3 regions of the Candidatus Enterococcus lemimoniae genome follow, and region 2 is predicted to be linked to each of the others. Evidence: riboswitches for the same ligand, from Rfam matches in the RefSeq annotation. Region 2 holds a riboswitch; each other region holds the start of a gene.
The links. A riboswitch is a leader RNA that binds a small molecule or an ion and turns the genes downstream of it on or off. The one in region 2 is predicted to bind magnesium.

Region 1 (10,742 bases), 700 kb from region 2:
TGATCGGCAATATCTGGGAATGGTGTGCGAATCCAAGTAAAATTCCATTGTCAGAATTAGCAACTGAGCAGTCTAAAACTGGACCAATCAAAGATGAGTTCGCCATTCGAGGAGGCTCATTTTTATGTCACCAAAGTTATTGTAAACGATATCGAGTGTTTTCCAGAAATGGATCTTATCGAGAAAATACAACAAGCAATATGGGGTTTCGCTGTGCCAAAGATTGCTGAGATAAAGCCGACTGAAAGGAGCAAAGACAATGCGAAAAATAGCTGTTATGATCAAACCTGCTTCTGCCTTGTGTAATATACGCTGTAAGTACTGTTTCTATGCAGATGTAGCCGACAGTCGAGCGGTTAACTCTTATGGGAAGATGACGCCTGAAATCATGAGAAAAATGATTGATCATTTACTATTGGATTTAACTAATCAAGACCAATTAACAATTACGTTTCAAGGCGGAGAACCAACTCTGGCTGGTTTCACTTATTTTCAGTCTTTTGTTACCTATATGACGGAAAAAAATACGAAAAAAGTAACGATTCAATATGCGATTCAAACCAATGGTCTTTTAATCAATGAAAAGTGGTGTCGTTTTTTTTATGAGCATCATTTCTTAGTTGGACTGTCTATCGACGGCTATCAGTCGATTCATGATCGAAATCGTATTGATCCTAAAAGTAAAGGAACCTTTCATCGGGTGATCAAAACAAAGCAGCTATTTGAAAAATATCAGGTTCAGTATAATGTATTATGTGTATTGACAAATGAACTGGCTCGTCATCCACAAAAAATGTATCAATTTATGAAACAAGAAAAAATTCAATATATCCAATTCATACCTTGTTTAGGCGATTTAAACGGTGTAAAGTCCGTTTATGCGTTAACCCCACAACGCTTTTATCACTTCTACCACGTACTCTGGGATTTATGGATAAAAGAATATGCAACGGGTAACTATCGTAGCATTAAGTTTTTTGATGATTTAGTCCATTTATTTAAAGCACAACGAGTGACAGCTTGTGGCTTGATCGGACAATGTCAGCCACAATACGTGATAGAGTCTAATGGAAATGTTTATCCCTGTGATTTTTACGTTTTAGATCAATACTTGATGGGCAATATCACGGAATACTCGTTGATAGAATTGTATAAAAGTTACGTAATGAAGCATTTTTTATTTGAACCAAAACAGTTTCCGCAAAAGTGCCAAGACTGTCCTTTTCGCTCAATGTGTATGGGTGGATGTAAACGAATGAAACATTCAATGTATCTTGATAAAAAAGAGACTTATTGTGGCTTCCAAACTTTTTTGAGTCAACATGGTCAAGAACTTATTCATTTTTGTCATAATCATCCTGTTTAAGTATGGCGAGTTTGTATCGGTTCGTTTATTTTTAGAAGACATTCATACTTAAATGATTATTTAGAAAGTCTTTTTAATTAAAATAGTTTCGGAGCAAAAAAATGTTCATTAAAACAACAGGCCAATGATTGTTGTGATGCTAATTAACAGGTATAATTTAGCTATGATTATTATGGAGGTTAGAAATGAAAAAGTTTGTATTAGTAATACTCGGTAGTATCTTCGCTATTATTATTATTTGCCTAGGTACTTTATATTTTACTCCTAAGCCATTATTTAAGTTGATCCAAGGCTTGCCAATCGAAGCTAAGCTTACCAAACCGAATGATTATCAACAAATTGAAGATCGTGTAAAAACGATTAATGACCTTTCATACTCAAAGGAATATCCTGAAAGTACTTTAGATCTCTATCTTCCTAAAAAAATGAACTCAAAAATACCAGTGATCGTTTTTGTTCATGGGGGTGGCTTTTTTAAAGGAGATAAAAAGATGGCTAAGTACTTCGGACCAACTGTAACTAATGGTAACTATGCTTTTATCAGCATTAACTATCATCTAGTGCCTAATGCAACTATTTTTGATCAAGTAAGGCAAGTCAATCAAGCCCTAACATTTGTAACCAAAAATGCTGAAAAGTATCAGTTTGATCCAACACAAATCAACCTATCTGGATCATCAGCAGGTGGATTCTTAGCATTACAATTATTGTCAGCCTATCATAATAAAGAGTATGCTAAACAAATCGCAATTCAACCTGTAGAAAACCTTAAAATCAATAGTTTATTACTATATAGTGCAGTATTCGATCTATCCGAATTTCAAACATACCAAGGGAATCTAGCAACGAATTATCTACTAAGTAAAATGGGTTGGGGACTGACAGGAGAAAAGAATTGGAAAGAGGATCACAGATTAGGTCAGTTACTTGATCTTAGAAAGCTGATCAGTAAAGATTTCCCACCCATATTCATTACGGATGGGAATACTAAAACATTTACAAAACAAGCCAAGCAATATGTTGGTGAGTTGAAAAAAGCAGAGGTACCTGTTGCTTCGTTATTTTTTGATGGTCAAGAAACAGTTGGACATGGCTATCAATTAAACATGGAAACAAAGGCTTCAAGTCAAGCTGTCGAAAAAACAATTTGGTTTTTAGAGAATTATCATTCTAAATAGCAGTAGCGTTGAGCTAAAAAACTATTGCAAAGAAGAAGGTATATAGGTCAAATCAGTTTAAAAAGATTTTTAAATAAACGTGATTCTTCCCATGACAAAAGTATGTTATAAGTAATCAGACAACCAGTAATTTCAAGTACCATTCGGTTTAGAAGCTGAGGTTCGACTGGGGTAGACAAAAGTTTCGCTTGAAACCGAGTAAGTATGTCCCGCAAAGGTCGTTTATTGTCATCAATTAATTAGTCTAAAAGATGCTGAATGATAAATGCTACTTGTTTATGTTGTTCAGGAGTGTTCTGGTAATTAGTCTTCATTTTTTAGCACCTCGTTTTTATTTGCTAAATTTATTATAATCAGTCTAAGAACCTAGTGACATAATCTGGTGAAAGAATACGTGCAAAATTATTTTCAAGCTGAAAGGAAAAATCAGATGGATGAATTAGATCAACAGATTTTGTATTTACTAAATGAAAATTCAAAACTATCAAATAAAAAATTTGGAGAAAAAATTCATTTAACAGGACAAGCAGTAGGAAAACGAATCGCCTATTTAAAAGACCAAGACATTATCGAGAACTACACGATTACAATCAAACAGGATGAGAAACAATTTATCCGTATCTTTATGGAGACGAATCAATTTGCTACTATTGAGAGAGTCATCAATGAATTTAAAGAGATTGATGAGTTTTACAAAGTGAGTGGTCACGCTTGTTATCTAGTAGTAGCGTATTTTAACCAACCTCGATTAAAAGTATTTATTGAAAAAATATCCAAATGGGCTCGTTGTAGCGTAGATTCAGTCGTGGGAAGTCGCAAAAAAATATAGTTTAGTAATGTTACTCTTTGACATTACTAAACTATATTTTTTTGCGAAAACTTAAGTCGTGGTTTCATTTTCAGAACACTTTTTTAAGATTTAGCAATAAAACCGTATTCATTATTTTTTTTGAACCAAGACTATTGACATCGAAAGCTATTTGCGTTAATATCAAACAGCATTAGTTACTAACGCTGTTAGCTATTAATGGTAGAAGTAATTATTTTGAAAAAAGGAGGAGTCACATGTCATACGCAGAAGAAGCCGAACAAGAGCTGATGCGTCTAATGGTTCAAAATCGACATAGCGCATTTAGCAGACTAGAAAAGAGTAATCAAGGTGAAAGTATTGTCATCAAATTTCTCGCACGTTACGGCGAACCAACTAGTCCCAAACATCTAGCTGAGTCATTGAACTTGTCCAGCGCTCGGATTGCTGTTGTTTTAGGGAGTTTAGAAAAAAAGGGACAAATCGAACGTAAGATGGATCCAGACGACCGTCGACGCATTCATGTTACCTTGACCGAGTGCGGCAAGAAAGTTGCTAAGCTGCAAAAGAAAGAAATGCGTGATAAAATCGTGCAGATTTTTAAACTAATGGGAGAAGCTGATACAAAAGTCTTTATCGAGCTAACTGCGAAATTCGTGGACTACTCTCAACAAATTTCCCAGAAAGAGGAAGGTGACCAATAGTGAAGATTTTTAAATATCTTGGCAAATACTGGTATGCGGTCATCGCAGTTCTTGTGCTTTTAGTTGTACAGGCAAATAGTGATTTAAGCTTACCAAAATTAACATCGGGTATCGTCGATGTCGGTATTCAACAAGGAGGGCTTGAATACTCCACACCTGAAAAAATCAGGAAAACAACTCTTCAGGGAATCGAAATGTTCATGACAGATGATGAGAAAAAAACAATTGAAGACAACTATAAACTAACAACTGAAAAAATCGATGGTAAAGAAGTTGAAGTGTATAAGTTAAATCTTCAAGACGGGATGACAGAAGCAAAACTAGCAGATATTTTTAATCTGCCAATGATGATGCTAGCGTCTTCTCAATCAAAAGATTCATCAAGTGGAAGTGAAGCCAAAGCAATTATCGAAGACTATAAAAAAGTTGGAGAAGATGCTACAAAAGCCAAACAACTTGGAGAAGAGGCTACGACTTTAGGGGAGCAAGCCCAAGCGGCTGGAAGTGCAGCTGCCTCTGCAACAGATGCGGCGACAGCAATGGAACAAGGGCAAAAAGCGCAGGATCTGGCTGCTCAAGCACAAGCCAAAGGTGCTGAAGCCAAAGCCTTAGCTGCCTCAATTCAAACAACGACTGACGCTATGCCGGAAAGAGTCGAATCAGCTCGTAAAGAGACGAAGAAAAGCTTAGGGGATCTTGGCGAAGATTCAATGAAAACGGTAGGGATTCAATTAACACTGGCTGAATATAAAGCACTGGACATGAATACCCAGCAAATTCAAACAGATTATATGGTTAAAACAGGAACCAAAATGGTTCTGTTAACACTTGTTTCAGCCGTAGCTGCAATCATTGTCGGATTGATTGCTTCATTAGTAGCAGCATCGGTTGGTCGAAATCTACGCGTTGGACAGTATGAACGTACGTTACAATTTTCAAATACCGAAATGGAAAAATTCTCACCTGCTTCGTTGATCACACGTAATACTAATGATATCCAACAAATGCAAATGGGGATCGTTATGATCATGCGTATTGTGTTATATGCGCCGATCTTAGGTATTGGCGGGATCTATAATGTTTACCAAACAGGAACAGGTATGGGCTGGATCGTAGGCGTTGCTGTAGCGGCTGTTTTGGTTTTAGTCTTAAGCCTACTATTAACAACGATGCCTAAGTTTAAAGCCTTACAAAACCTAGTGGATAGAGTGAACTTGGTTTCTCGTGAAATCATCACAGGTTTGCCAGTTATTCGAGCTTTTTCTCGTGAAAAATTTGAAGAAAAACGCTTTGATCGTGCCAATACTGATTTAATGAAAACACAATTATTTGTTAACCGAGCAATGTCGATTATGATGCCAGTAATGATGTTATTGATGAATGGTATTTCTGTTTTGATCGTTTGGGTCGGCGGACATAATATGAACAACGGGCAATTGCAAGTCGGTGATATGATGGCCTTCATCACATACACAATGCAAATTGTAATGGCCTTTATGATGTTATCAATGGTTTCAATTATTTTACCTCGTGCCAATGTCGCAGCAGGTCGAGTTGAAGAAGTGCTTGAAACAGAACCAACGATCAAAGACCCAGAACATCCAAAAGATGATCATGACTTTAAAGGTGAAGTGAAATTTGAAGCAGTTGAATTCCGTTATGGGGATGCTGATGAAGATGTCTTACACCATATCAATTTCACAGCCAAACCAGGTCAAACGACCGCTTTGATCGGCTCAACCGGTTCAGGTAAATCAACGATCGTTAACTTGATTCCTCGACTGTTTGATGTAACAGGTGGTAGAATCACGATCGATGGGATCGATGTACGTGAAATGAGCTTACACAAATTACATGAAATCATTGGATTTGTCCCGCAAAAAGGTGTTCTATTCTCAGGGGATATTGCCTCAAATATTAAATTTGGCGATGCAGATATAACTGATGAACGTATGAGAAAAGCAGCTGAAATTGCCCAAGCAGAAGAATTTATCGATTCTAATGAAAAGGGGTATGAACGAGAAATTTCTCAAGGTGGAACCAATGTTTCCGGCGGACAAAAACAACGTTTGTCCATTGCTCGTGCCTTAGCGAAAAATCCTAAAATCTTGATCTTCGATGATTCATTTTCAGCACTGGATAATAAGACTGATGTGGCATTACGTAAAGCTTTATCTGAAAATATCAAAGGTGCAACTCAAATCATCGTCGCTCAAAAAATCTCAACGATCCTTCATGCGGATAACATCATTGTATTAAATGAAGGACGTGTAGTCGATCATGGAACGCACGACGAGTTAATGAAATCATCCACTGTCTATCAAGAAATTGCTCAGTCACAATTGAGCAATGCTGAATTAGGCATAGAAGAAGCTGAGTAGGGAGGAGCGAAAATAATGGCAGAACAAACACAAAATCGCCCTCGTGGCGGACGCGGACCTGGACAAGGCGCTCCAGTAGAGAAAGCCAAAGATTTTAAAGGAACACTAAAAAAATTAATCTCCTATATTGGTGCTTATAAAATACCTGTTTTCTTTGTAATGATCTTTGCGATTGCTTCAACCGTCTTCAACATTTGGGGACCAAAAATCTTATCTAGTGCTATTACAGAATTATTTGATGGCTTGATCAAAAAATATCAAGGAACTGGTGGGATCGATTTTAATAAAATCGGCGGGATTTTACTATTCATGCTAGGACTGTACTTGGTGGCATCTGCTTTTGGGATCATCCAAGGCTGGATCATGTCAACGATTTCGCAAAAAATCACGTATCGGATGCGGAAAGAAATTTCAGAAAAAATCAATCGCATGCCAATGAATTATTTTGAAAGTCGGACAACCGGTGAAGTATTGTCACGAATCACCAATGACGTAGATACCTTAGGCCAATCACTAAACCAATCGATCACACAACTGATCACTTCCGTATTCACGATCATTGGGGTTATTGTCATGATGTTATCGATCTCGGTACAAATGACAGGTATCGCTATTTTGATCGTACCTATTTCAATGATTTTGATTATGATCGTTGTAAAAAATTCACAAAAATATTTTAAAACACAACAAGAATACCTTGGTGTAATTAACGGTAAAGTGGAAGAAACAATTGGTGGTTACAATATCGTTCGTCTATTCAATGATGAAGAAAATTCTTTAAAAGAATTTAAAACGCAAAATGATGTTTTATTCAAATCAGCTTGGAAGTCTCAATTTCTTTCTGGTTTGATGCAGCCAATCATGAACTTTGTTGGAAATCTAGGCTATGTTGCTGTTGCGATCTTCGGTGGGATTTTAGCCTACAATGGTACGATCACAGTAGGGGATATTCAAGCCTTTATCCAATATGTACGTAACTTGACACAACCAATTGCACAATTAGCACAAGTATCTAACTTGCTGCAATCAATGGCTGCGGCTGCAGAACGCGTCTTTGAATTTCTTGAAGAAGATGAAGAAGCACAAACTGTACCAAATCCAGTTAAAATCGATAAAGCCAAAGGTATGGTTGATTTTGAACACGTACGTTTTGGTTACACACCAGATAAAATCATTATCAATGATTTCAGTTCACATGTTGATCCAGGCCAAACGGTGGCGATTGTTGGACCAACGGGAGCCGGTAAAACGACGATGGTCAAACTATTGATGCGCTTTTATGATGTAACGTCTGGCGCGATTAAAATCGACGGACACAATATCAAAGACTTTAATCGTGCAGATTTACGTAAAAATATCGGAATGGTTTTACAGGATACATGGTTATTTAAAGGAACCATTATGGAAAACCTTCGTTATGGTCGTTTAGATGCAACAGACGAAGAAGTTTACGAAGCAGCAAAAGCGGCTCACGTACATCACTTTATTCAAACCTTGCCTGGCGGCTACAACATGGAATTAAATGAAGAATCTTCCAATATTTCGCAAGGTCAAAAACAACTATTAACAATTGCTCGTGCAATTTTAGCAGATAAACCAATTTTGATCCTTGATGAAGCAACCTCATCTGTTGATACAAGAACGGAAGGATTGATCCAAGGAGCAATGAATAACTTAATGGCAGGTCGTACGTCATTCGTTATCGCTCACCGTTTATCAACCATCAAAGATGCAGATAAGATTCTTTACATGCAAGATGGAGATATTAAAGAACAAGGAACACATGAAGAATTACTCGCTGAAGGTGGCTATTATGCCTCACTTTACAACTCACAATTTGAAGAGTTGGATGAGTAAGCAACGCAGTTTAGTCATTTAAGTTAAGCGAAATTCGATTATCTTATAAAAAAGTTAGAAAAGGCGTAGTTAGTCTTTTCTAGCTTTTTTTCGTTGCTGGAAGTGTTTAAATAGTTAAAGTCTAACGATAGTTATCTCTTGTAGTTGAAGAAAGATGATAACTGTTTGTCAGTTTAAAATAATTGACTTTAAATTAAGAAAAGTTAAAGAGTCATAAAACAACTTGAAAAAGATTTATGCTAGCGTTATTATTTAGAAAAATAAATAGAAAAATAACCTTGTTAGGTGAGGCTCCTATACAAACACAGGCTATTGCGCAGAAACGTCGAAAGACGCCAATGTGTAAAACAGGAATTGTCGAATTAAGGCTTTTCATAAAATAGCTAAGAGATTTTCTTTACGTTGTATAGTGCTAAAACTCAGACGATGAGATTGATTAAAAGTCAAACGTCTAGGAAAAAAATGTTTGGCTTTTTTTAGTTGAGTAGATGGCTTGCCTGTTTACTTCATTTTTACCGTCGTAGTACCTGCCTGTGTATTTTAGGAGTGTAGTTTGACGGAAATGACCGCTAGATGTTTCGCTGCTATTTTACTTAGGAGCGTGAGTTTAGTGGTTTTTTCTTTGCTCTAAGGATCAAAGGAATAACTTTGAGCCAACGACCGGCTTGAATATGAAAATGAAGGGATTTATTACATGAATACGTTGAAAGAAAAGAAATTCACTCCAGCTGTTTTAAGTATCGTACTGTTTACTGCGCTAACTTTTTTAATTGTCAGTAATGTTCAGTGGTTTAGCGATTTAGATTCAGCAATCTACCGATTTGATTGGAAACCTAATGGGTTTATCACGAATGTTGTGGCGTTGATTGCTAAAACTGCTACGATCATTCCAGTTTTTATCATAAGTTTACTGGTTTCATTTGGGTTATGGCGAAATAAGCATAAATTGTTGGCAGTCTGGATGAGTAGTAATGTTTTAGTCGTTAGTGTATTGGGGTTTGTGCTGAAGCATTTCGTTGCACGGACGAGACCTGATGTTGCACAATTAGTGGAAAAAACGTCCTATAGCTTTCCGAGTGGACATTCACTTTTAGCAATGTGTTTGGCTTGTTCGCTTATTTTGAGTGTCAAAACCATTTACTCTGAGCAAACCCTAAATTATAACAGATTAAAAAAAATCCTAATTATCTATGTTCTTTTGATTGGTTTAGGACGGATCTACCTAAGAGTGCATTATCCAAGTGATGTGATTGGTGGTTTTCTTTTGAGCTTTGCTTGGGTAAATCTTTCGTATGTTTGTCTTCAACGATTTTTTCTAAATAGAACATTTGCAACGCCGGACTCCAAAAAACGCTTTATCCAAAAAACAGTTTTAAGTTCTTTAACATTACTTTTACTTGTTGTTGCAGGTGCTTCGGTTTATGGTGCTACGGTTTTTAATAATGTTCAAAAAACAGCTGATAAGATCTATCAACCATTAAATCGAGAAAATAAATCTGTAGAGTTGGACAAGAGTGAGCCAGTGAGCTTTTTACTTTTAGGAATAGCGAATGATTCAAAGCGTAAAACTGATTTTCGGGCAAATACGATAATGGTTGTCACAGTTAATAATCAATTGAAGAAAACAACCATTACGAGTATTCCCAGAGATGCTTATGTAGAAATAATTGGAAAAGAGGGTGTGTATGACAAAATCAATCATGCTCATTCATTTGGCGGGGATGAAATGATGATCGAGACTGTTGAGCATTACTTAGATATCCCAATCAATCATTATTTTGTGATCAATATGGATGGTTTAGCTGCGTTGAGTGATGCTGTTGGCGGTGTTACAGTCAATAATGATTTTGAGTTTGATGCAGAAGGAATTCATTATCCAAAAGGGGAGCAGCATTTAGGCGGTTGGGAAACATTACAATACGCAAGAATGCGCTATGAAGATCCGTTAGGTGATTACGGCAGACAAAAAAGACAGCGAGAGGTCACGATTCAGCTGACGAAAGAATTAACTTCAATGAAGAGTGTTCTTCGATACCAAGAATTATTAGATGTCATTGGCGAAAACGGACAAACGGATATGACACTCGATCAAATGATTTTATTGATGAAAAATTATCAGAAAGCCTTAAACAACATTGAAAGTTATCAGATGCAGGGCGAAGGTTTTACTGGAGATGGTTATACAGGTGAAGAAGGTATCTCTTATCAAAGTATTTCAGATGAAGAAAAAGAGAAAGTGACAACAGAATTAAAACAACAATTGAATTTACCATAAAGATAGTAGGTTAAATTCTATTTCTAAGCTTCCGATTGTCAGACTATTTTCTCCTTTGGTATAATCTGATTTATAGAAGTGGAGGAATGTAAGTATGATCAAAGTAGCGATTATCGGGTACGGGAACCTGGGACGTGGGGTTGAACGATCACTAAAACAACAGAAAGATATGG
Region 2 (10,742 bases):
TATGGCCCATTCATTTTTAATTGGTGGTAGCTTAGTTGGGATGGATGTGACGATTGCAACACCTAAGGGCTATGAACCCAAGGCAGAATATGTAGCGTTAGCTAAAAAAAATGCCCAGCTAAGCGGTAGTAACATAGAGATTTTAACAGACCCAGAGCAAGCAGCCAAAAATGCTGATGTTTTAGTGACAGATGTTTGGGCAAGCATGGGGGATGAGTCAGAACAAAAAGAGCGTGAAGCGATCTTTAAGTCATTCCAAGTTAATAATCGGTTAGCTGTTCAAGCGAAAAAAGATTACTTATTTCTCCATTGTTTACCTGCTCATAGAGGTGAAGAAGTAGCAGCTGATATCATTGATGGAACCCATTCTGCAATTTATCAAGAAGCCGCAAACCGTTTGCATGCCCAGAAGGCTTTGCTAGTTAAAGTGATGACTAATTTATAAAAGTGAAATGATGCAAAGCGATAGATTCGTTTTGCATCATTTTTTTTTAAAACTAAACATAGTCCATTGATCTGTTGTTTCGTGATTAACAATTGAAAAGCCTAAACTTGACATATAAGCTTGAAAATCGACATTTTTTTTTAACTCTGGTAAAAAGTAACTGATTTTGGCTGTCTCACAAGCAAATACGATCATTCCATCTACTTTAAGAACACGATGGATTTCATGGAGAGCTTGGTCTAAATCATCCCAGTGAAAATGTGTTTGGAATGCGGTGACTAGATCGAACGTTTCGGAGCTAAATGCAAGTTTGTGAACATCCATTGTTTTAAAGTGGATCGCTCCACCCGAGTATTTCTTGATTGCTTGAGAAATTGCGGCTTCAGAAAAATCAATTCCAGTGACAGTTAATGCCTTCTTTTGGTTAAGCAGATATGCGCTTGAACGACCATTCCCTACACCGATGTCCAAAATAATCGAATGATCGGCTAACTCCACGCGATTCATTGTCCACTTCACTAAAGGCAGATAAACGGCATTCCAAAGTCGCATCATCAAAATACCTAAAACCCCAGTTGGTTTTTTCGATTGCTTCAATAAAAGTCCAAATAGACAGATTAATAACACGACGATTACAATACTGATATTGAGAAACATGAGAAAACTCCTTTATTTTATCTTTAGCACTTTAAAATAGTATACAATAAAAAAACAGTCGTTAGAAAAGAACCGCGATTATTTTACCTAAAATTACAGTAAAAATACTTTTATTTGCTGAATAATCATCCAATTCTGTTAAAATTAAAGGAAATCTTTAATATATAGCAGAAAATGTTAAGTTTTGTTTGTAGTTTTGCCTTGTTTTTAGTAGAATGAAACTGTATGAATAGAATAAAAGTGAGGTGTAGATAAATGGGTTTTACAGATGAAACTGTACGTTTTGATTTTGATGACAGTCGTAAGAAGGAAGTAAGTGAGACTCTGGCTACTGTATACAAGGCTCTAGAGGAAAAAGGATATAATCCGATCAATCAGATTGTGGGCTATTTGCTTTCTGGAGACCCGGCCTACATTCCTCGTTATCAAGACGCTCGAAATTTGATTCGTCGTCACGAACGAGATGAGATCATGGAAGAGCTGGTTAAATATTACTTATCTGATCACGGAATCACTATTCGATGAGAGTAATGGGACTTGATGTTGGGTCAAAGACTGTAGGAATCGCTGTTAGTGATCCATTTGGCTGGACAGCTCAAGGTGTTGAGATCATTCGGATCAATGAAGAGCAGGAAGAATTCGGCTTCGAACGGTTAGCAGAATTAGTTAAAGAATATGAAGTGACTCGCTTTGTGGTGGGATTACCAAAAAATATGAACAATACGATCGGACCAAGAGCAGAAGCTTCAATGGCTTATGGAAAAAAGATCGAAGAGCTGTTTCAAATCCCTGTTACCTATCAAGATGAGCGTTTAACAACGGTTCAGGCAGAACGTATGTTAGTTGAACAAGCCAATACTTCTCGAGCGAAAAGAAAAAAAGTAATCGATAAAGTAGCTGCTGTCATGATTTTACAAAATTATCTAGATGGCGCTGGCAATAAAATTTAAACGACTTGTTAGAAAACAAGTGTCAGATAAAAGGAGAGCATAACAATGGCAGAAGAGCATAACCACGATCATGACCACGAAGGACATGAGCACATCACGTTAGTTGATGAACAAGGAAACGAAACACTATACGAAATCCTTTTAACAGTTGATGGACAAGAAGAATTCGGTAAAAATTACGTACTTCTTTACCCAGCAGGTGTTCCAGAAGAAGAAGATGTTGAATTACAAGCCTATGCTTACATCGAAAACAACGAAGGAACAGAAGGCGAATTACAACAAATCGAAACAGACGCTGAATGGGATATGATTGAAGAAGTTTTCAATACATTCATGGCGGAAGAAGAAGAATAGAGTTTAATAAAGAGCTGAGTCTGCATCTTGTAGATTCAGCTCTTTTTATTTTACCGACTATTCTAAAAAAGAACTTTCCAGAAGCAATCATAGATAGTTGTCATTACCTTTAATCGTTTTCTCATATTTATATTTTCCCTAGCATATGCTAAACTGAATAAGAAAATATCTAAGTTAGAAAAGCGATTTTGAAAATCTAATTCAAGCAGAAAAGATGCTAATATACATTATCAAGCACTTACTATGTCTTATGGATTAAACGGCTGTACTTTAGCTGAGCGAGCTGAAATTATTTCACTTAAGCAAAGGATTGCAAATAGAAAAAAGGGTCTATGAATTACTTGATATATTAAAAAAAGGGGTTTAGCTATGAAAAAAATGATTATTTTCTCCAGTACATTATTAGTAGTTACACTAACAGGGTGTTCTTTGGATAAAAAGAATACGTCTTCTATGGATTCATCAAATACTGGGATGACTACTTCTGAACAAGAACAAGTACGTACTTCCAAAAGGGAATATGCTTCTCTTGTTGGACTGTGGGAATGTTTAGATGAAGCAGGGAAAGGCGACGAAGTGACGATCAAACAGAATGATGCTGGTATAACGATTCAATATGCTGGCGAGGATGAGACAGTGACAAAATTTACTGAAAAAAAAGTAGAAAAAAATAGCATCTATTTTAGATTTGAAAATAAAAAGGATGAAATGGCCTACATGATCGATTTGAAAACAGACGGAACGATTATTCTTAATCGAGGAACCACTAATCCTGAAATGACAGGGTTAAGTAAGCCAATGGAATACAAAAAAATAAAGAATACTACCGATGAAAAGCCAACAACCAATAAAAGTGAAAGTAATTTTACTTTACAAAAAATAAAAGAACAAGTAGAAAAAACTGGCGACTTCGAATTGTTTAAAAGGGAACCAGGGTTTGAGGATAATGAGTTTAAAGTATTGGCAGTTCAAGAGAATGATGGCTATAGTTTTATTAGCGGACCTGACAATGGGGAACCAGCAGCGGTTGTTCAAGATGAAAGTGGCAATACAATTCGGGAAGACAATCCATCAACTGACCCCAGAGCAACTACCCTTAAAGAGGCAAGAGAATTGATTGAGACATTGAAAAATAAACAAATAAATCAGAAGTAAATGATTGTCCACGTTTGTTTCTATAGATAAAGAGCTGAAATGCTGTATAGCGTTTCAGCTCTTTATATTGTCATCACGGCTCAATTTCATTTTTTTCTTTCTGATAATACATCGAAAGAATCAAACCAATCCCAATAAAATTAGCCAAATAAGCAGTTCCCCCCTGACTAATAAAAGGTAAAGGAATCCCAGTCAGTGGTAGTAAACCAATATTGGAACCGATATTTTCAAGAATATGAAATAAAAAATACATAATAACACCAGTGGTAATATAGGCATAAAATTCACGTTTTGCATGTAATGTACAGATCAACATCTGATAAATCAGATAGAAGAATAATAAAATCAACACACAAGTACCGACGAAACCAAAAGCTTCCCCAATTACAGTGAAAATCATATCTGATTCTCGCACAGGTACATAAATCTGCAAGTTTGTCAGTCCTTTTCCGAACAGCTCACCTGAACCAATAGCGGTCAAACCTCGTGCTTGCTGAAATGAAATAGAATCCGCATATTCAAAAGGATTGAGCCAGGCGTGAATTCGATTAAATTGGTACGGTTTGAAATGTAAGAACGAAAGAATCCGTTGCCCTCTTTCAGTCAACACCAATAAAATACCGCTGACGCCAAGTATTCCTATCAGACCAAAGCCAACACTCAAAATTTTCCAAGAACAGCCGGAAACCAGCACGATGCCGAGAAAAATGGATATAAAAACTAAACTAGTTCCAAAATCTTTTTGATAAAACATCAAAGCCAAAACGGGCAAACTAACCAAAAATAATTCACCCAGTAAGCGAAAATCTTCTTTTAAACTAGAGGAGCTTGCAGGATGTTGTCTTCTTCTTGTCACGATGTAGGCTAACATCAAAATATAGCCAAGCTTCATAAATTCTGATGGTTGAAACGAAACTGGGCCCAATCTGAGCCAACGTTTGGTTCCGGTGGCAGCAGCCATAACTGGGTCATGAAATTTTATAAGCAATCCTGATAAAAACAGCGATAAACCATAAAAAATGGGTGTTAATTTCCATAAATATTTTATGGGGATAATCATCGTAACAAACATTGTCCCGATTCCTAAAATAGTCCATAAAAGCTGCTTTTTCAATAATGGAGCAATAGATTCAACAGTCGGATCAGCATAGAACGCGCCATACTGTGCAACAAAACCAATGAGTATCAAAAGAAAAACGGGTAAGAGGAGGGCGTAGTTTACGGGTTCGTTAGTTTTAGCGATTGTTTTTCTCATACGTTTTCTCCTCGTTGGCGATCCCATTCTCGAATTTCTGAGCCTCGGGCGTTTAACGCAATGCCTAGTGTCGTACTCAGAATCAGCAAGCTAGATCCACCATAACTAATAAAAGGAAAAGTCAGTCCCGTCATTGGAATATAGCCTAAAAGACTACCGACATTTACAGCAACTTGAAGGCAAATCAAGGTGCCACAACCAATATAAAGGTAAGAATAATAAAGATTTTTTGATTTTATAGCTAAAAGGAACAAGCGAGCGGCGATGAAGAAAACTAAAAATAAAATCCCCAAAGAAAAAATTAATCCCAGCTCTTCAATACAAATTGCAAAGATAAAGTCTGTATCTGCTGCGGGCAAATAGCCTTTTTTTTGAATGCTGTTGCCAAGACCACGTCCCCAGAAACCGCCATTATGCATTGCGTAGTAAGCGTTGGATGTTTGAAAACCTTTACCCGTTGGATCGATAAAAGGATTTTGCATGACCTCAAAACGAGTAACTAAATAACTGAATTTTTCAGGCATCCAGTCAGTTGGAATGGAAAGCAAAAGGACGGTTCCCAAGCGTTTTATTACGACAAAACCAAGTAGGGAAAGTGACATAAACAACGGAGAAAGACCGCTTGATAAAAACAAAACTGAAACCAAAATAAAAATCATGGATGCCCCGGCGATATTAGGTTGAAGTGCGACTAGCAACATGAAGAAGCAGCAAATCAATAGTGAACGCTGATGGTTTTTGAATGAAAAGGGAACTAAACGATCATTTTTCGCAAGGTGAGCTGCAACATAAAGAATCAGTATTAGTGGAACTAACTCGGAGGGTTGAAATAATAGCACTCCTAAGTTGATCCAACGTTTAGCGCCGCCAACGCTAGTACCAATCAGTGGTAAGGTCACTAACGTTAAGAAGGTCAATACAAGTAAAAGGCTGATAATACTTGGCTTGCGAAAGACATTTAAATTGATTCGATAAACAAATGCCATACAAATTAAACTAAAAAGAAAGTAAGTTGTTTGTTTGATGGCTTTGCTAGCTGTTCCAAGATTGCTGTCTAATAAGTGATAAGAGCTAGAACTGTAAACCATTAAAATCCCGATAATACAAAGAATAAAGTATGGGGTTAGGATGTAAAAGTCTAAATAATGTAATTTGGATAAACGTTTTGGTTGATTCATTTTTTATTCCTCGCTAATCATTTTATTGATCATCAAATAAAGTGTGCATTAGGAATCGACTTAGATGTCGTTAAAAAAGTTTTTTCTGCTGTAAACAATGAAGTGTCTTACTTACTTGATAAAGAAAAATAGAGTAGCTTGCTCGAATTTCCTTTATTCCAACCTAGTTTCACCCCCAAAACCTATAGAATACACTGTCACTATTTATCAAAACAAAAAAACTTCGCTTAAATAACTCAGCGAAGGGGGATTGATTTCAGCACAAATAGAGCTTTCTCATCATTCTCATCGTTGAGTTTTAGCACTATGAAACGTAAAAAGCAGAGCTTTTAGCTACTTTGTGAAAAGCCTTAATTCGACAATTCCTGTCCTACCCATTCCTGTCTTTCGACATTTTTGAGCAGTAGCCTGTGTTTTCATAGGAGCCTCACCTAACAAGTTATTTAGATCGCCTTAAATATAGTGAATATTTAAGGAGAAGTCAATTGGGTAAAGGTTAATTTTTTTATAAGTATAGAAGTAAAGAGCAACATGTATTTTGATTTGACGGGAATCTGGCTGTTCTTGTTTGCTTGATTGCTCGTTGCTATTTAATGACTAACTTTATATTTTCTTAATCTTAAAATGATAAATGACATAGCTACAACGTAAATAAGATAAAAACAACCCAAGATAGATTTCTAGTCTGTCTTGGGTTGTTTTTATCTTTTGGCAGCAATTTTTTTTGCTTTTTCTGTATTAGCAAAGTGAAGTTTTACATATTTACTTAATAATTCCATACCACCTTTAGCCAAAACGTTTGCGGCCACTTTATCCGAAGTTGCTCCAGCTCCTGATGGGACTTTCATGCCTAATTCTTTTGATTCTTTATCTAATTCCTCTAAAAACGCCGCACGACTGATGATCGAGGCCGCTGCTACCGCCACATGGTATTGTTCCCCTTTAGTGATAAAATAAAGCTTCTCACTGACTTGATTTTGTTCATTTCGTACATATTTTTTGTAGTTTGCTTCTGGCGTAAATTGATCGATCAAGATTGCTTCTGGTTTCGTCGGTGCAAGCTCATTTAAGAGTAAGTGGATTGCCTGATTATGCAAGGCAACTTTCATATGGACTGCATTGTATTTTGGTTGGATTTGATTGTATTTTTCTGGCTCTACGATCAGAAGTTTGTAAGGAATCAACTCTTTAATAACAGATGATAACTGAACGATTTGAGGATCAGTAAGCTCTTTTGAGTCTCTTACGCCAAGAGCTTTTAATTTTGTCACCATGGTTTTATCGACATAGGCCGCACAAACAGTGACCGGTCCAAAATAACTACCATTACCAACTTCATCACTCCCTAAAACAGAAAGCTGACTGAAATTTGCCGGAAGTGTACTGCTTTTTTTGGAAGGTGAAGCTGACTGTTTGCTTTGAGTAGGCTGCCCCCATTTAGCAGCTATTTTCTCAGCATCTGGACCTTGAAAGACAATTTTGCCAGAAGTATAGGCTGTAATCGTTGTGTTGCCAACTTTGGCAACAAAGTCAGAGTAAGGAACGTGTCGATTTAAACGATGTTTCTCGTAGAATGAGTTCATTTTTTTTATTGTATCTTTGGTTACTTTGATTACCTGAGTTTGGGACATAGTGGTGCTCCTTTCGAATCTTCTTATCTATAGTAAAGCAAAAGAATAAAAAAGTGAAGTAGGATTCTTTGGTGAAAAGTAAAAAATGTATCGAGATTAATCGCGTTTTAATAACGTATATTTGAGTTTCCCGAAGATCTATGGTAGAATACATTATAAGTAATGATACTAGTTTGAGTGAGCGGATTTCTGCTCACTCTTTTTAATGGAGTAACATAGGCGAGACGTGTGATAAAAGGTTGCTATATGTCATTTCTGATTGTCTAGTTGCATGAATTAGGATTTCTAAAAAACTAGTACGTTATATAAATCTCGAAGGAGGCGAAAATTTTGAGTAGTGTTGTGGAAACTGTTACCGAGTTAGTCACGCCGATCTTAGAAAAACAAAATTTTGAACTTGTAGAAGTAGAGTTTGTCAAGGAAGGAAGAGACTGGTTTCTCCGTGTCTTTATTGATAAAGAAGGCGGGATCGATATCTTAGACTGTGCACTTGTTAGTGAGCAACTAGACGAAAAACTTGACGCTATGGATCCTGATCCGATTCCGCAAGCATATTTTCTGGAAGTGTCCTCTCCGGGAGCTGAACGTCCGTTGAAGAAAGAAAGCGACTATGAAAAAGCAGTTGGAGAATTTATCCATGTTTCACTTTATCAAACAATTGATGGTGAAAAGCAATTTGAAGGTATCTTGAAAACCGTTGATAAAGATCAGTTGACCTTAACAGTCAAAATCAAAACAAGAGTCAAAGACTATACATTTGAACGAAAAAACATTGCAAAAGCTCGTTTAGCAATTCAGTTTTAATTAAGAAAAAATAAAGCAGAACTTTCCGGTTTTTGCCTATCAAAGGAAGCAAGGTTCAGCGTTCAAGTTGACCAGCTCCGTTTACCTTTCATTTAGACAGTAGGAGGAAATGATAAAAAAATGAGCAAAGAAATGTTAAATGCACTAGATGCATTAGAAGCTGAAAAAGGTATTTCTAAAGAGATCGTGATTGATGCATTGGAAGCAGCGTTAGTTTCCGCATATAAAAGACATTATGGACAAGCGCAAAATGTTGAAGTTGAATTTGACGGTAAAAAAGGCAACATCCATGTTTACGCCGTTAAAGAAGTAACGGAAGAAGTATTTGATTCACAATTAGAAGTATCATTGAAAGAAGCGATGGAAGTTAATAAAGCTTACGAAATGGGCGATAAGATCCGTTTTGAAGTAACACCAAAGGATTTTGGTCGGATTGCTGCACAAACAGCGAAACAAGTTATTTTACAACGCGTTCGTGAAGCGGAAAGAAACATTATCTACAATGAATTTAGTGCATATGAAAATGATATCATGCAAGGAATCGTTGAAAGACAAGACCGTCGCTATATTTATGTGAACTTAGGTAAAATTGAAGCTGTTTTATCAAAACAAGATCAAATGCCAAATGAATTTTATCAACCACATGATCGTATCAAAGTCTATGTTTCAAGAGTGGAAAATACGTCAAAAGGCCCGCAAGTCTTTGTTAGCCGTAGTCATCCAGATTTATTGAAGCGATTATTTGAACAAGAAATCCCAGAAGTGTATGATGGAATTGTAGAAATTGTCAGCATTGCACGTGAAGCCGGCGATCGTTCAAAAGTTTCCGTTCGTTCAACTGATCCGAATATCGATCCTGTTGGAACTTGTGTGGGACCAAAGGGACAACGTGTTCAAGCAATTGTCAATGAATTAAAAGGCGAAAACATGGATATCGTTGAGTGGAGCGAAGACCCTGCAGTGTTCATCAGTAATGCATTGAATCCAGCACAAGTAGTAGATGTTATTTTTGATCAAACTAATAGTAAAGCTTGTACAGTTGTCGTTCCAGATTATCAGTTATCACTTGCTATCGGTAAAAGAGGGCAAAATGCTCGTTTAGCTGCTAAATTAACTGGCTTTAAAATCGATATCAAACCAGAATCTGAAATGGAAGAGTACTATGCACAACTTGCGGAAAATCAAGAAACTCCTGAAGAGGAAGCTCACGATGATGCAATCGTGGCATCTGATATGACTGCTGATGAATATGAAAACATTGCGTTTGAAGAAAAAACAGCAGAAGACGAAGAACAAGTTTAACCATTTGGAGGGAAGCAAATGAAAAAAAGAAAAATCCCGATGCGTAAATCTGTTGTTTCAGGTGAAATGAAACCCAAAAAAGAATTAGTTCGAATCACACGCTCTAAAGAAGGTGAAGTGGCGATTGATCCCACTGGGAAGATGCCAGGTCGTGGCGCTTACGTTTCACTTGAACCGAAAGAGGTTCAGCAAGCGTGGGACAAACACATTTTAGATCGTGTGCTAGAGACGACATTGACAGATGCGTTTTACCAAGAATTATTAGACTATGTTGAACATCAAAAAGCACGTAATGAGTTGTTCGGAAATGGATAAAGAGAAACTACTAAATTTATTAGGTTTGGCTATGAGAGCTGGGAAACTAGTGACTGGTGAAGAATTGACCATCGGTGATATCCGTAGCAACAAAGCAAAATTTGTTTTTGTTGCCGCTGATGCTAGTGATAATACAAGAAAAAAAATCAAGGACAAGTGTTCTTATTATAATGTTCCTTGTGATGAATCATTTTTTCAAGCAGAGTTAAGTCATGCGATCGGTAAAACACGCATGGTGATTGGTATCAATGATTCCGGCTTTGCGAAGAAATTCAAGGAACTAATCAAAGCTTAGGAAGGTGATTGCATGGGGAAAAAAAGAATTTATGAATTAGCAAAAGAAATAAATCAATCGAGTAAAGATGTTGTCGAAAAAGCACATGCTTTAGGTATGGATGTGAAAAATCACATGGGCGCAATTTCTTCTGAGGACGAATCGAAACTTCGTAACTCATTTGGAGGAACTAAACCTGCCAATACGCAACCAAAACCTGCGGCAAAACCACAAGTAACACAAGGAAATCAGCCGCAAAAAAAACCAGCAAATCCAAAACCAGCTAACCAAAATGGACATAGACCAAACCAACCACAACAAGCAAATGGACAACAAAATCGTCCACAGCAAAATAATCAAAATCGTCCAGCGCAACAAGGACAACAAAATAATCAAAATCGCAACAACCAAAATCGTAACAT
Region 3 (10,742 bases), 1.2 Mb from region 2:
ACGATTATTTTAATTTGAATTTAACTTGTGTATTATCGCTAAATTGACCTTGATATTGGAATTGTTTGTAGCTTGAACCTTTACCTAATTTGTTTAAAATGTGTGAAGTGATTGTTTTTTCACTTCCAGCTTTTAAATCTAAACCAGCGATGATGCCTTCGATTTTTTCTGCAGCAGCATTACCTTGTAATTGGATTTTGTTTGATTTATCTTAATATTGTACTTTGATCGTACCGTTACTATTTACTTGGTACTGTAATTGAATTTGTTGTCCAGTTGTATAGGTTACTTGGATTTCTAATTTTTTAAGATCAGATTGTTCGGGGGGTTCAGGAACTTCTGGCGTTTCAGGTTCTTCAGGTGTAACTGGTGCTTCAGAATCTTTAGGTTCTTCTGGAGTTACAGGCGTGTCTGGCACGTAGTATGATTGTAAGCCAAATTCTGCTTTTACATACCCTTTAGTGATCAAAATAACTTTAAGATGTAAGTCTTTTTGATACGTCATTTTTTGTAATAAGTTGACTAATTTGTAATAATTTCTGCCAAAATCTCTGGCGATCACAGTAGCTTCTGCAGAAGAATAACCAGCAGCTTCCCATGTGCTTGCTTTAACCAATTCATTGTAAACAGATGCTACATTTGAAAACCTGTGTACTCTAAGATATCCGCTTTATTGAATAAAGTGATTGTCTTATTGTAGTTTGATTCCACTACTGTTGCTGCGTCCGCAGTGTTTGACACTACTGCCAAACTAGCTGAACATAAACTGATTGCCAATCCTGCAACCATCATACCTTTGAAAAATTTCAAAAAAAATACCTCATCCTTTTTACTGCTATTTTATAAACAGTAGTATACCTATATTATTATCCAAAGAAAATATAAAGTAAATATATATGATAAGTTTATCATAATGTTTAAAATATAATTGTTTTTTATTAGATGTATCTGAATAAGAAAATCAAGTTACTAATTTATTCGATCATTATTTTTGCTATAATATGTAAGGATAAGAACTAAAAATGATGTGTGAAGGGATTTGTAATGATGAAGAAAGCAACAATTACTAAAACAGTTGATTTGTTGGATGGAGGCTGTAATGTTTGTGGCATTATTGAGAATGAAAATTATATTTTGACGATTGATGAGCAGGAAATTCCTTTAGAAGAGCTGACAGTCAACGCATTGATCACAGCGATTGTTTTGAAAAATGGATATAAGCGGAAATATGAGACGGATGTTATTGATGATTATATTTTGTATATAAAAGAAGGACATCAAGTTAGACTTAAGGAAGAGTATAATTTCCTGATTTATTCAAGTGATACAGCAAAAGTAGAAACGCAAGATCAAATAGTGGATGAAAAACAATTAGTTGAAAAAGTGAATGAAATCTTAGAAACGTTATTCAAGCTAGAAGAATTAGAGTTTTGTTTTTAAACTATCAAAAAGGAGTTCTTGCTAATTGCTGTGAGAACTCCTTCTTGGTATTTTTATTTATAAGTATTCTGTTTTTATTAATCTATTTGAAAATAATCAGACATCATCAATTTTTCAAACCGCTCTTGGGATGCAGCAATAGTTTCATCATGATCATAAATCAATAATTTAAAGTCTTCGGTTTTAGGAATATGTCTGAACGTTTCCGATTCTACCAGCAAAATGATTTGTTGACAAAGCCAATCAAGTACAGTTTGGATAGCTTCTTCATCTTCGACCCAATCATCAAATAAATGAAGAGAAGCAAACCGTTGATTTTCATCCCAGTCACCAGTAGTGTATTTCATCGTTTCAAGTTGTTCTCGGTCGTACCCTTTTTCTGTATAGTATTCAGTTGTTTCTTGCCAAAGGTCAACAGTATTGATACAAAGGTTGATTTCCCCTTCTTCATAGATATTACAGTCTAAGGCAAATGCATAAAATGTTTCATCAGAATGATCCAATAAATAATTATCAATACTATCTGTTAAAAAGCTAAAAAAGAATTCTTGTTGTTTCTCTAAAAAGTTTTCCATGGGCTCCTCCAAGCGTTTCGTCTCCTAAACATTGAAACAGATAATAAGAAGAAAGTCTATCTAAAGTTGTTTTTTAAGAAAATATAAAGATTTTCATCGTGTAAAATTTTAGGTAGTTTAAATCATATACATGGTAGCTCTGAGTGTAGAGTAGTTTAAGTCTAATAACACTATCGTGCATAAGGCAATTATATAAAATTTAATTTGACTTTGTGATTCGATACGCTTATAGTTTAAAATGAATTAAATACTTGTTAGGTGAGGCTCCTATATAAACATAGGCTGCTGCTCAGAAATGTCGAAAGACAGGTGCGGGTAGGACAAATTTCGTCGAATTAAGGCGTTTTTCAAAGCAGCTAAAAGCATAGCTTTTTACGTTATATAGTGCTAAAACTCAACGAAGAGAAGATCAAGGTAAGTTGTAAATAAATGGCATAAGTCCATGTGTTTGCCGCTTCTAATCTAATCCCTTCGCTGAGTGTTCTTGGTGAAGGATTTTTCTTTTATCCCAGAATCCATTTAAGCGGCAGAAAGGAATAACTCATGAAAAAATCTGTAAAAATAACGATCATTACCTTACTCTCCATTTTGCTTGTAGTGGTGAGTGCAGGCTGTTATGCAGCTGTATCATTTCAAACAGCGAAAGAAAAAAGTGAAGCAAACGTTTCTAGTAAAAACCAAAATTTTACTGGCGATGAACAAACGCGTGATAAGGAATTGACTGTAATGGTCGTTGGGAATGATTCTAGAGATGACGATGAAGACCAGGGACGTTCAGATACATTGATGGTAGCCCATTATGATGGTAAAACGAAACAACCAAAACTAATCTCGATCATGCGAGACAGCTACGTAACATTTCCTGATGGCGGACAAGATAAAATCAATGCGGCCTATGCATACGGCGGAGCGCAAATGACCAAAGATGTCTTAAAGACAAATTTTGATTTGCCAATCAACTATTATGTAGTGATTGACTTTAAAGAATTCAGTGATATTATTGATGAACTTTATCCAAAAGGCGTTACGATCGATTCTGAAAAAGACATTAATCTCGATGGTGTAGATATCCTTAAAGGAAAACAAACATTGCACGGAAATAGTTTATTACAGTATGCTCGTTTTAGAATGGATGAAGAAGGCGATTTTGGTCGAATCAGACGTCAGCAACAAGTAATGGACGCTTTAGTGGAACAGTCGAAAGATTTGATCCCAATTTGGGAATTACCTCAGGTTGCAGGGAAAATGGTCGGAAAAATCGATACAAATGTGCCGACAAGTTTATTGATCGATTTAGCAAAAGATTTTCTAACTGGCAACGTAAAACCATTAAAGTCATTATCTGTTCCAGTAGAAGGATCATGGAATTTCAATGATTATACAGAATCCGGTAGTGTGATTGAAATCGATGAGCAAAAAAATGCTGAGGCTATCAAGGATTTTATGAAAGATAATTAGAATAGGATTGAGGATGGAACAAAAGTGATGTCGCTTTTGTTCCATCCTTTTTTCGATTAAAGATAAGGCTATTTCTATGCGTTGGCTTCAAGCTTGTGCTATTCTTTAAGAAAACGGTTTATTTACTTAGAAGGAAGGGTTTGCTATGAAAGTTGTGATCATAGGAGCTTCATTTGCTGGAGTCTCTGCGGCTTTAGCTATCAGAAAAAAACATCCAGAGGCTGAAGTTATTTTAATGGATAAGCAGCAAACAATCGGCTATTTACCTGGCGACATCAATCTTTATTTTAATGAGACAATCAATCCAATCGAAACGGCTCAATTTATTTCAGAACAAGAGTTAGTAGATCAGGGACTAACGTTATTGTTAAATGCAGAAGTTGTTAGAATAGACGCAAAGCAACATATTATTAACTATGAAAAAGAAGCACTTGAGTCGTTTATCTCATTTGATAAACTTATTTTAGCAACAGGCTCTAGTCAATGGTCGCAAAATATTCTCGGCAGCGACTCAGATAAAGTATTGAAATATAAATTTTTACCTGGTGTGCTACAAGCAATCGAGCAATTAGAAAATAGCCGCAAAGTAGCGTTGATCGGTGGTGGCCAAATTGGAGCTGAAGCAGCCGATACTTTGTTGAAAAAAAATAAAGAAGTCCATCTCTTTGAACGTATGGATTATTTGCTATTTAAATATTTTGATGAAGAAATGATCCAGCCAGTTCAAGCGGAAATGGTGGCACGCGGAGTTGTCTTTCATTTTGATGAGACCGTAGAAAAAATGACTGACATAGATGAAGGACTTGTGATAGAAACGAAGAAGTCCCAGTTATTATGTGATAGTGCTATTTTTGCGATGAATGTTCGACCCGATTTACGTTATTTAGACGAACAGATTCGGACGCATATAGATGGTACCATTTTTGTGAATGAATATTTGGAAACCTCGCAAGTAGATATTTTTGCTATTGGTGACTGCATTCAAGTGCCTTACAGCTTATCGAATGAATCGTTTTATATTCCCTTAGTAAATAATGCGGTTAGGTCAGGTTTGGTGGTCGCACAAAATTTAGTCGAACCTACAACACCATTTATAGGATCGATTCGCACGATTGGGACTAAGCTTGTTGACCATTATCTAGCAAGTACAGGATTGACTGAAGCGGAAGGGTTATTTTATGAGCAGCCAATTTCAGTTGCTCATGTTCAGCAAAAAAGCTCATTATTTTCCGGTGGTGAAACGATTAGCAGCAAAATTATATTTGAAAAAGATAGCCATAAATTATTAGGAGCACAATTGGTTTCAAAAGCAGATATCTTAGAAAAAATCAACACACTTGCACTTGGTATTCAAGCGGGACAAACGCTCGAAGAGTTTTATCAGAAAGATTTTTTGTATCATCCCTATTATTCCAACGTGATCGATATCACGAACCAGCTAGCATTTGAAGGTTTGTGGAGTGAAGCAGATGAAAATTGAAGCCTTATTAGATAGAAAAGAAGCAAGAGAAGTTGGAATTTTAAAAAAGGTGATTTTGGCTGGTGGCAGGATCGAGGATACTGAACTGTTGGATTATTTAGGTGTGTCCAAAGCTTCTTTTGAAAGTGATTTGAAGGAATTGGGGTATTATCTAAAACCATATGAAAAAGACTGCTCGCTATTTTATGATGGTCAATGGGTTGCCATTCACATGTCAGATGCGTTTTCCATAAGTAAAGTTGTTGATGACTATGTCCGAGCATCTATTAAGTTTCAGCTGATTGACTATTTATTTCATTATCGGGAGTTTACGATCGCTCAGCTGACAACTAAATTTATGATCAGTGAATCGTCTCTATTCCGCAAAATCAAAGAGCTGAATTCGTTATTGAAAGAATTTGATCTTAAAATCCGCAACGGGCAATTAAAAGGAGAAGAGCTACAAATTCGTTATTTTTATTTTCAAGTTTATTGGTTTTTAACACCATATGAAATTCATCAGGAAAAAACATTAACGGTTCAAAATTCGCGAATCATCGAAGCTTTGGAAAAAGCGTTATCTCTGTCCTTTGAGGAACACGGTAAACTAAAAATTAGTTTATGGTTGACGATCAGTAAAAAAAGAATTATTGTTCAGTCGAAACAATTTAAAGAGCTCTACAATAAGAGTCAAGTGTACGAACAAGATCCTTTTTTCAAAACACTACGTTCTTTTGTATTGCGTTTCTTTAGCCGTTATCCTATTGAAATTGACGAAGAAGAAAGTTTGCTCCATTTTATTTTTTTAACTAGTATGTCTGTTTTAGCAGAGGCTGATTTTGCGGAGTATAGTTTGATTCGAGGGCGACGTACACCAACGTCGTTAGCCGATACATTTGTATTAGAGCATGTGATTTTATATTATCGTCCTCAAAAATTTTTCCCAGAGTTGGAGAAAAAAATCTTCTATTACTTCTCTCAGATTCACAGTCGCTTATACTTTTTTAAGGGAGAGCTGGAATTATTTGATCGAGAAAATATTTGGCAAAAAGAACAGAGTCTATCTAGTCATAAGTTGGCTGACTTTTCGCATATTCTTTTAGATCGAAGTTTGGAATGTTTTGGGAAATGTTATGAAAAAGGGAATAGTTTACACGAATGGTCATTGGTCAAATACCTTAGTGTACTAGCGATCATTGATTTTGAAATCGTTGGTGAAATGCTTATCGGTATTGATTTGAAGATGGATCATTTGTATAAAGAAGTTATGACGCAAGTTTTGGTATTGAGTTTAAAAAATTTAAACGGCTTAACGATTGAAACCTATGATGCTAAAAAAAGCTATGACTTGCTGATCACAAATGTCATGAAGCCTAATGTATATCGTTCGGTAAAAGAGGTCTATGTATTGTCAGAATTAGGCTCGACCTATGATATCAATCAAATACGAGTGAAGATTCGTGAACTGCATAATAGAAGATGAGTTAAAAGAACAAGCCCAAAAACAAAAATAGTTGTCTATTTTATTTTCGGGCTTGTTACTGATGAGACAAGGGAATGCGTAAAAACTTTCAATTATTTCTGAAATAAAAAAAAAGATGACGTTTTTAGAATGTCATTTGCGATTATTATGAATACATAAAATATAAAGCGTTTTCAAAAAGGGACTTTGTTACTATGTATTATCTAGCTTTTAGGAAAAAAGATAAATTCTAAATGAGGCAAAAAGCACCTCAGTCATAATTTTCTATTTTTCTGTCAGAGCTAAACGGGCCTGCTACGCTTTTAAAATAAGGAGGAAACAACAATGACAGAACAAAAGTACATCATGGCAATCGACCAAGGGACAACTAGTTCAAGAGCAATTATTTTTGATAAGAAAGGGAATAATATTGGCAGTTCTCAAAAAGAATTTACACAAATTTTTCCTAAAGCAGGTTGGGTAGAGCATAATGCAAATGAAATTTGGAACTCAGTTCAATCTGTCATTGCAGGGGCTTTAATCGAGTCTGGTGTTAAACCTTCTGACATAGCAGGAATTGGGATCACGAATCAACGTGAGACGACAGTTGTATGGGACAAGCAAACAGGATTACCAATCTATAATGCGATTGTGTGGCAGTCACGTCAATCTTCGCTAATTGCTGATCAACTAAAAAAAGAGAGTCATGGGGACATGATTCATCAGAAAACGGGCTTGATCGTAGATGCTTATTTTTCAGCAACAAAGATTCGTTGGATTTTAGATAATGTTGAAGGTGCGCAAGAACGAGCTGAAAAAGGAGAGTTATTATTTGGAACGATCGATTCTTGGTTGGTTTGGAAATTAACAGGTGGAGAAACTCACGTAACAGACTATTCTAATGCAAGCCGTACAATGTTGTTCAATATTCATGATCTAGATTGGGATCAAGATATTTTAGAGATTTTAAACATTCCCCGGATAATGTTACCAAAAGCGACATCAAATTCTGAAGTTTATGGGTTAACAAAAAACTATCACTTCTATGGTAGTGAGATTCCTATCTCCGGAATGGCTGGTGACCAACAAGCTGCCTTGTTTGGACAAATGGCTTTTGAACCTGGAATGGTCAAAAATACGTATGGTACAGGATCGTTTATTGTAATGAATACAGGAGAAAAACCGCAGCTGTCTAACAATAACTTGCTGACTACTGTAGGCTACGGTATTAATGACAAAGTTTACTATGCTCTAGAAGGGAGCATTTTCGTGGCAGGCTCAGCCGTCCAATGGTTACGTGATGGCTTGAAGATGATTCAAACAGCTGCAGAATCAGAAGCAGTAGCTAATGAATCGCATAATAAAAATGAAGTCTATGTGGTGCCCGCTTTTACAGGTTTGGGCGCACCTTATTGGGATTCTGATGCAAGAGGTGCTGTGTTTGGCTTAACAAGAGGAACAACAAGAGAAGATTTCGTAAAAGCAACCTTACAATCAGTCGCTTACCAAGTTCGTGACATCATCGACACAATGCAAAAAGATACTGGAATCGCTATTCCTATTTTGAAAGTTGATGGTGGAGCTGCTAATAATGATTTATTGATGCAATTCCAAGCGGATATTCTAAATACGTCAGTTCAAAAAGCTCAAAATTTAGAAACAACAGCATTAGGTGCAGCCTTTTTAGCTGGGTTAGCGGTTGGTTTTTGGAAAGATTTAGATGAGCTGAAAGAATTTTATGAAGAGGGCCAAATATTTGAATCAAAAATGTCTGATGAAGAGCGTGACGATTTATATGAAGGATGGCAACAAGCAGTCGCTGCAACACAAATGTTCAAACATAAATCAAAATAAGGGAAGAAGTGAGTGGTATGTCATTTTCAAGCAAAACCAGACAAGTATCTATTGAACAGATGAAGTCTGAAGAATTAGATTTATTGATTATTGGCGGTGGTATTACTGGCGCTGGAGTTGCCTTACAAGCAAGTGCTGCTGGCATGAAAACTGGGTTAATCGAAATGCAGGATTTTGCTGAAGGGACTTCTTCACGTTCAACTAAATTAGTTCATGGCGGAATTCGTTATTTGAAAAATTTTGATGTAGAAGTTGTTGCAGACACTGTCCAAGAACGGTCAGTGGTTCAAGCAATTGCACCACATATTCCTAAGCCAGACCCCATGCTTTTACCGATCTACGATGAGCCAAAAGCAACCTTTAATATGTTTTCTGTCAAAGTAGCGATGGACTTGTATGATCGTTTAGCGAATGTGATTGGCACAAAATATGAAAATTACACATTGACGAAAGAAGAAGTGCTGGAAAGAGAGCCACAATTAAAAAGTGAAGGGTTACAGGGCGGTGGTGTGTATCTAGATTTTAGAAATAATGATGCTCGCCTTGTAATTGAAAATATTAAAAGAGCTGCTTCAGATGGTGGTTTGTTAGTCAGCAAGGTGAAAGCTGTTGGTTTTATTCAAAACGATCAAGGGAAAATCATTGGTGTAAAAGCAGAAGATTTATTGACAGGGGAACAATTTGATATCAAGGCTAAAGTTGTTATTAATACCACTGGGCCTTGGTCCGATATGGTTCGTGGTCTGGACATGAAAGAAAAATTAGTACCACAAATGCGGCCTACTAAGGGGGTTCACCTTGTTGTTGATAGTAGTAAGTTACACGTACCACAACCAACGTATTTTGATACAGGAAAACATGATGGCCGGATGGTTTTCGTAGTTCCTAGAGAGAAAAAAACCTATTTTGGTACAACAGATACAGACTATACAGGAGATTATGAACATCCTACGGTTACGCAAGAAGATGTTGATTATTTATTGGAAATTGTCAATAGCCATTATCCTAAGGCACATGTGACGATTGATGATATCGAAGCAAGCTGGGCAGGTCTTAGACCCTTGATTTCCGAAAATGGCGGGTCAGATTATAACGGTGGGAATAATGGTAAGATTTCTGATGAAAGTTTTGATCAAGTCATCGATATCATTGCTAAGTATAAAAATCAACAAGCAAGCCGTTTTGATGTAGAAAATGTTTTGAATCATTTAGAAGATTCACTGGCAGAGAGTAAAGAAAATCCTTCGGCAGTTTCTCGTGGTAGCCTACTGGAACGTTCAGATGATGGTTTGCTGACACTATCAGGTGGGAAAATCACAGATTACCGTAAAATGGCTGAAGGTGCATTAAAAGAAATTCAACGAATTTTGAAAGCAGAATTTAGTAGTGAGTTCCAGCTGATCGATTCTAAAACGTATCCTGTTTCAGGAGGCAATCTTGATGCGGCAAATGTAGAAACAGAACTGATAGCGCTTGCGAAAATTGGGATGGAACAAGGTTTGAGTCAAGAAGAGGCAGAGTATCTTGCTCACCTTTATGGTTCAAATGTTACTGAACTTTTTGAAAAAATTACGACAACTGAACCAGTCACAGGTTTAAGTTTAGCTGAAACACTAGCACTGCATTATGCGTTAGAAAATGAAATGGTTTTAACACCTGCAGACTATCTTGTTCGTAGAACCAATCATTTACTTTTCATGAGAGACACGCTAGATGAAGTCAAACAAGGCGTGATTTCCGAAATGAGTCATTATCATCATTGGTCTGAGGAACAAAAGGAATATTATACGACTGAATTAAATCAATTGATCGCAGAATCTGACTTGAGTACATTGAAAGAAGGGACGAAGTAAAATGGATACTTCAAATATGACACAGATTTTCAGTGAGTTTTTAGGAACAATGATTTTGATTCTTTTAGGAGATGGTGTGTGTGCGGCAGTCAATCTAAAGAAAAGTAAGGCTGAAGCATCTGGTTGGATCGTGATTGCTTTTGGTTGGGCAATGGCAGTTACTATCGCGGTTTATGTCGCGGGATACATGGGACCAGCGCACTTGAATCCAGCAGTTACGATCGCAATGGCGATGACTGGTAGTTTTGAATGGAGTCTAGTTGTACCGTTTATTGTAGCGCAAGTACTTGGGGCGGTCGTGGGTGCAGTCTTGGTTTGGTTGGCTTACTTACCACATTGGCAAGTAACGGAAGATCAAGGAGCCGTTTTAGGAACCTTTGCCACCGGTCCAGCAATTCGCAATTATCCAGCAAATATGGTGACCGAAGTGATTGGAACATTTGTTTTAGTTTTAGGCTTACTTTCATTTTCACAACATAACTTTACAGATGGTTTAAATCCATTAGTTGTTGGAGCGTTGATTTTATCAATTGGTTTATCTCTAGGTGGACCGACAGGATATGCGATTAATCCAGCACGTGATTTTGGTCCACGTTTAGCACATCAATTATTACCGATTCCAACTAAAGGAAATTCTGATT

Region 1: linked by a shared signal. The riboswitch ahead of A5866_RS04470 (phosphatase PAP2/LCP family protein) and the one ahead of A5866_RS01135 (FtsW/RodA/SpoVE family cell cycle protein) in region 2 are both predicted to bind magnesium.
Region 3: linked by a shared signal. The riboswitch ahead of A5866_RS06985 (LCP family protein) and the one ahead of A5866_RS01135 (FtsW/RodA/SpoVE family cell cycle protein) in region 2 are both predicted to bind magnesium.

Annotation. Positions count from the first base shown of each region.
Region 1 covers NZ_CP147248.1:920,024-930,765, reverse strand. Annotated here, with positions in the region: gene A5866_RS04505 (formylglycine-generating enzyme family protein) at 1-230, shown strand, start outside; gene A5866_RS04500 (radical SAM/SPASM domain-containing protein) at 260-1,366, shown strand; gene A5866_RS04495 (alpha/beta hydrolase) at 1,552-2,544, shown strand; gene A5866_RS04490 (Lrp/AsnC family transcriptional regulator) at 2,939-3,373, shown strand; gene A5866_RS04485 (MarR family winged helix-turn-helix transcriptional regulator) at 3,610-4,056, shown strand; gene A5866_RS04480 (ABC transporter ATP-binding protein) at 4,056-6,437, shown strand; gene A5866_RS04475 (ABC transporter ATP-binding protein) at 6,453-8,294, shown strand; M-box (ykoK) riboswitch at 8,565-8,732, shown strand; gene A5866_RS04470 (phosphatase PAP2/LCP family protein) at 8,989-10,569, shown strand; gene A5866_RS04465 (diaminopimelate dehydrogenase) at 10,664-10,742, shown strand, end outside.
Region 2 covers NZ_CP147248.1:222,484-233,225, forward strand. Annotated here, with positions in the region: gene argF (ornithine carbamoyltransferase) at 1-445, shown strand, start outside; gene A5866_RS01105 (class I SAM-dependent methyltransferase) at 482-1,102, opposite strand; gene A5866_RS01110 (IreB family regulatory phosphoprotein) at 1,358-1,627, shown strand; gene ruvX (Holliday junction resolvase RuvX) at 1,624-2,052, shown strand; gene A5866_RS01120 (DUF1292 domain-containing protein) at 2,098-2,406, shown strand; gene A5866_RS01125 (hypothetical protein) at 2,776-3,561, shown strand; gene A5866_RS01130 (FtsW/RodA/SpoVE family cell cycle protein) at 3,635-4,816, opposite strand; gene A5866_RS01135 (FtsW/RodA/SpoVE family cell cycle protein) at 4,813-5,994, opposite strand; M-box (ykoK) riboswitch at 6,271-6,440, opposite strand; gene rnhC (ribonuclease HIII) at 6,696-7,625, opposite strand; gene rimP (ribosome maturation factor RimP) at 7,956-8,429, shown strand; gene nusA (transcription termination factor NusA) at 8,550-9,731, shown strand; gene rnpM (RNase P modulator RnpM) at 9,750-10,046, shown strand; gene A5866_RS01160 (YlxQ-related RNA-binding protein) at 10,039-10,341, shown strand; gene infB (translation initiation factor IF-2) at 10,354-10,742, shown strand, end outside.
Region 3 covers NZ_CP147248.1:1,445,741-1,456,482, reverse strand. Annotated here, with positions in the region: gene A5866_RS07005 (hypothetical protein) at 212-616, opposite strand; gene A5866_RS07000 (hypothetical protein) at 634-810, opposite strand; gene A5866_RS06995 (DUF4809 family protein) at 1,045-1,440, shown strand; gene A5866_RS06990 (hypothetical protein) at 1,518-2,015, opposite strand; M-box (ykoK) riboswitch at 2,259-2,427, shown strand; gene A5866_RS06985 (LCP family protein) at 2,559-3,473, shown strand; gene A5866_RS06980 (FAD-dependent oxidoreductase) at 3,619-4,953, shown strand; gene A5866_RS06975 (helix-turn-helix domain-containing protein) at 4,943-6,415, shown strand; gene glpK (glycerol kinase GlpK) at 6,740-8,248, shown strand; gene glpO (type 1 glycerol-3-phosphate oxidase) at 8,266-10,101, shown strand; gene A5866_RS06960 (MIP/aquaporin family protein) at 10,103-10,742, shown strand, end outside.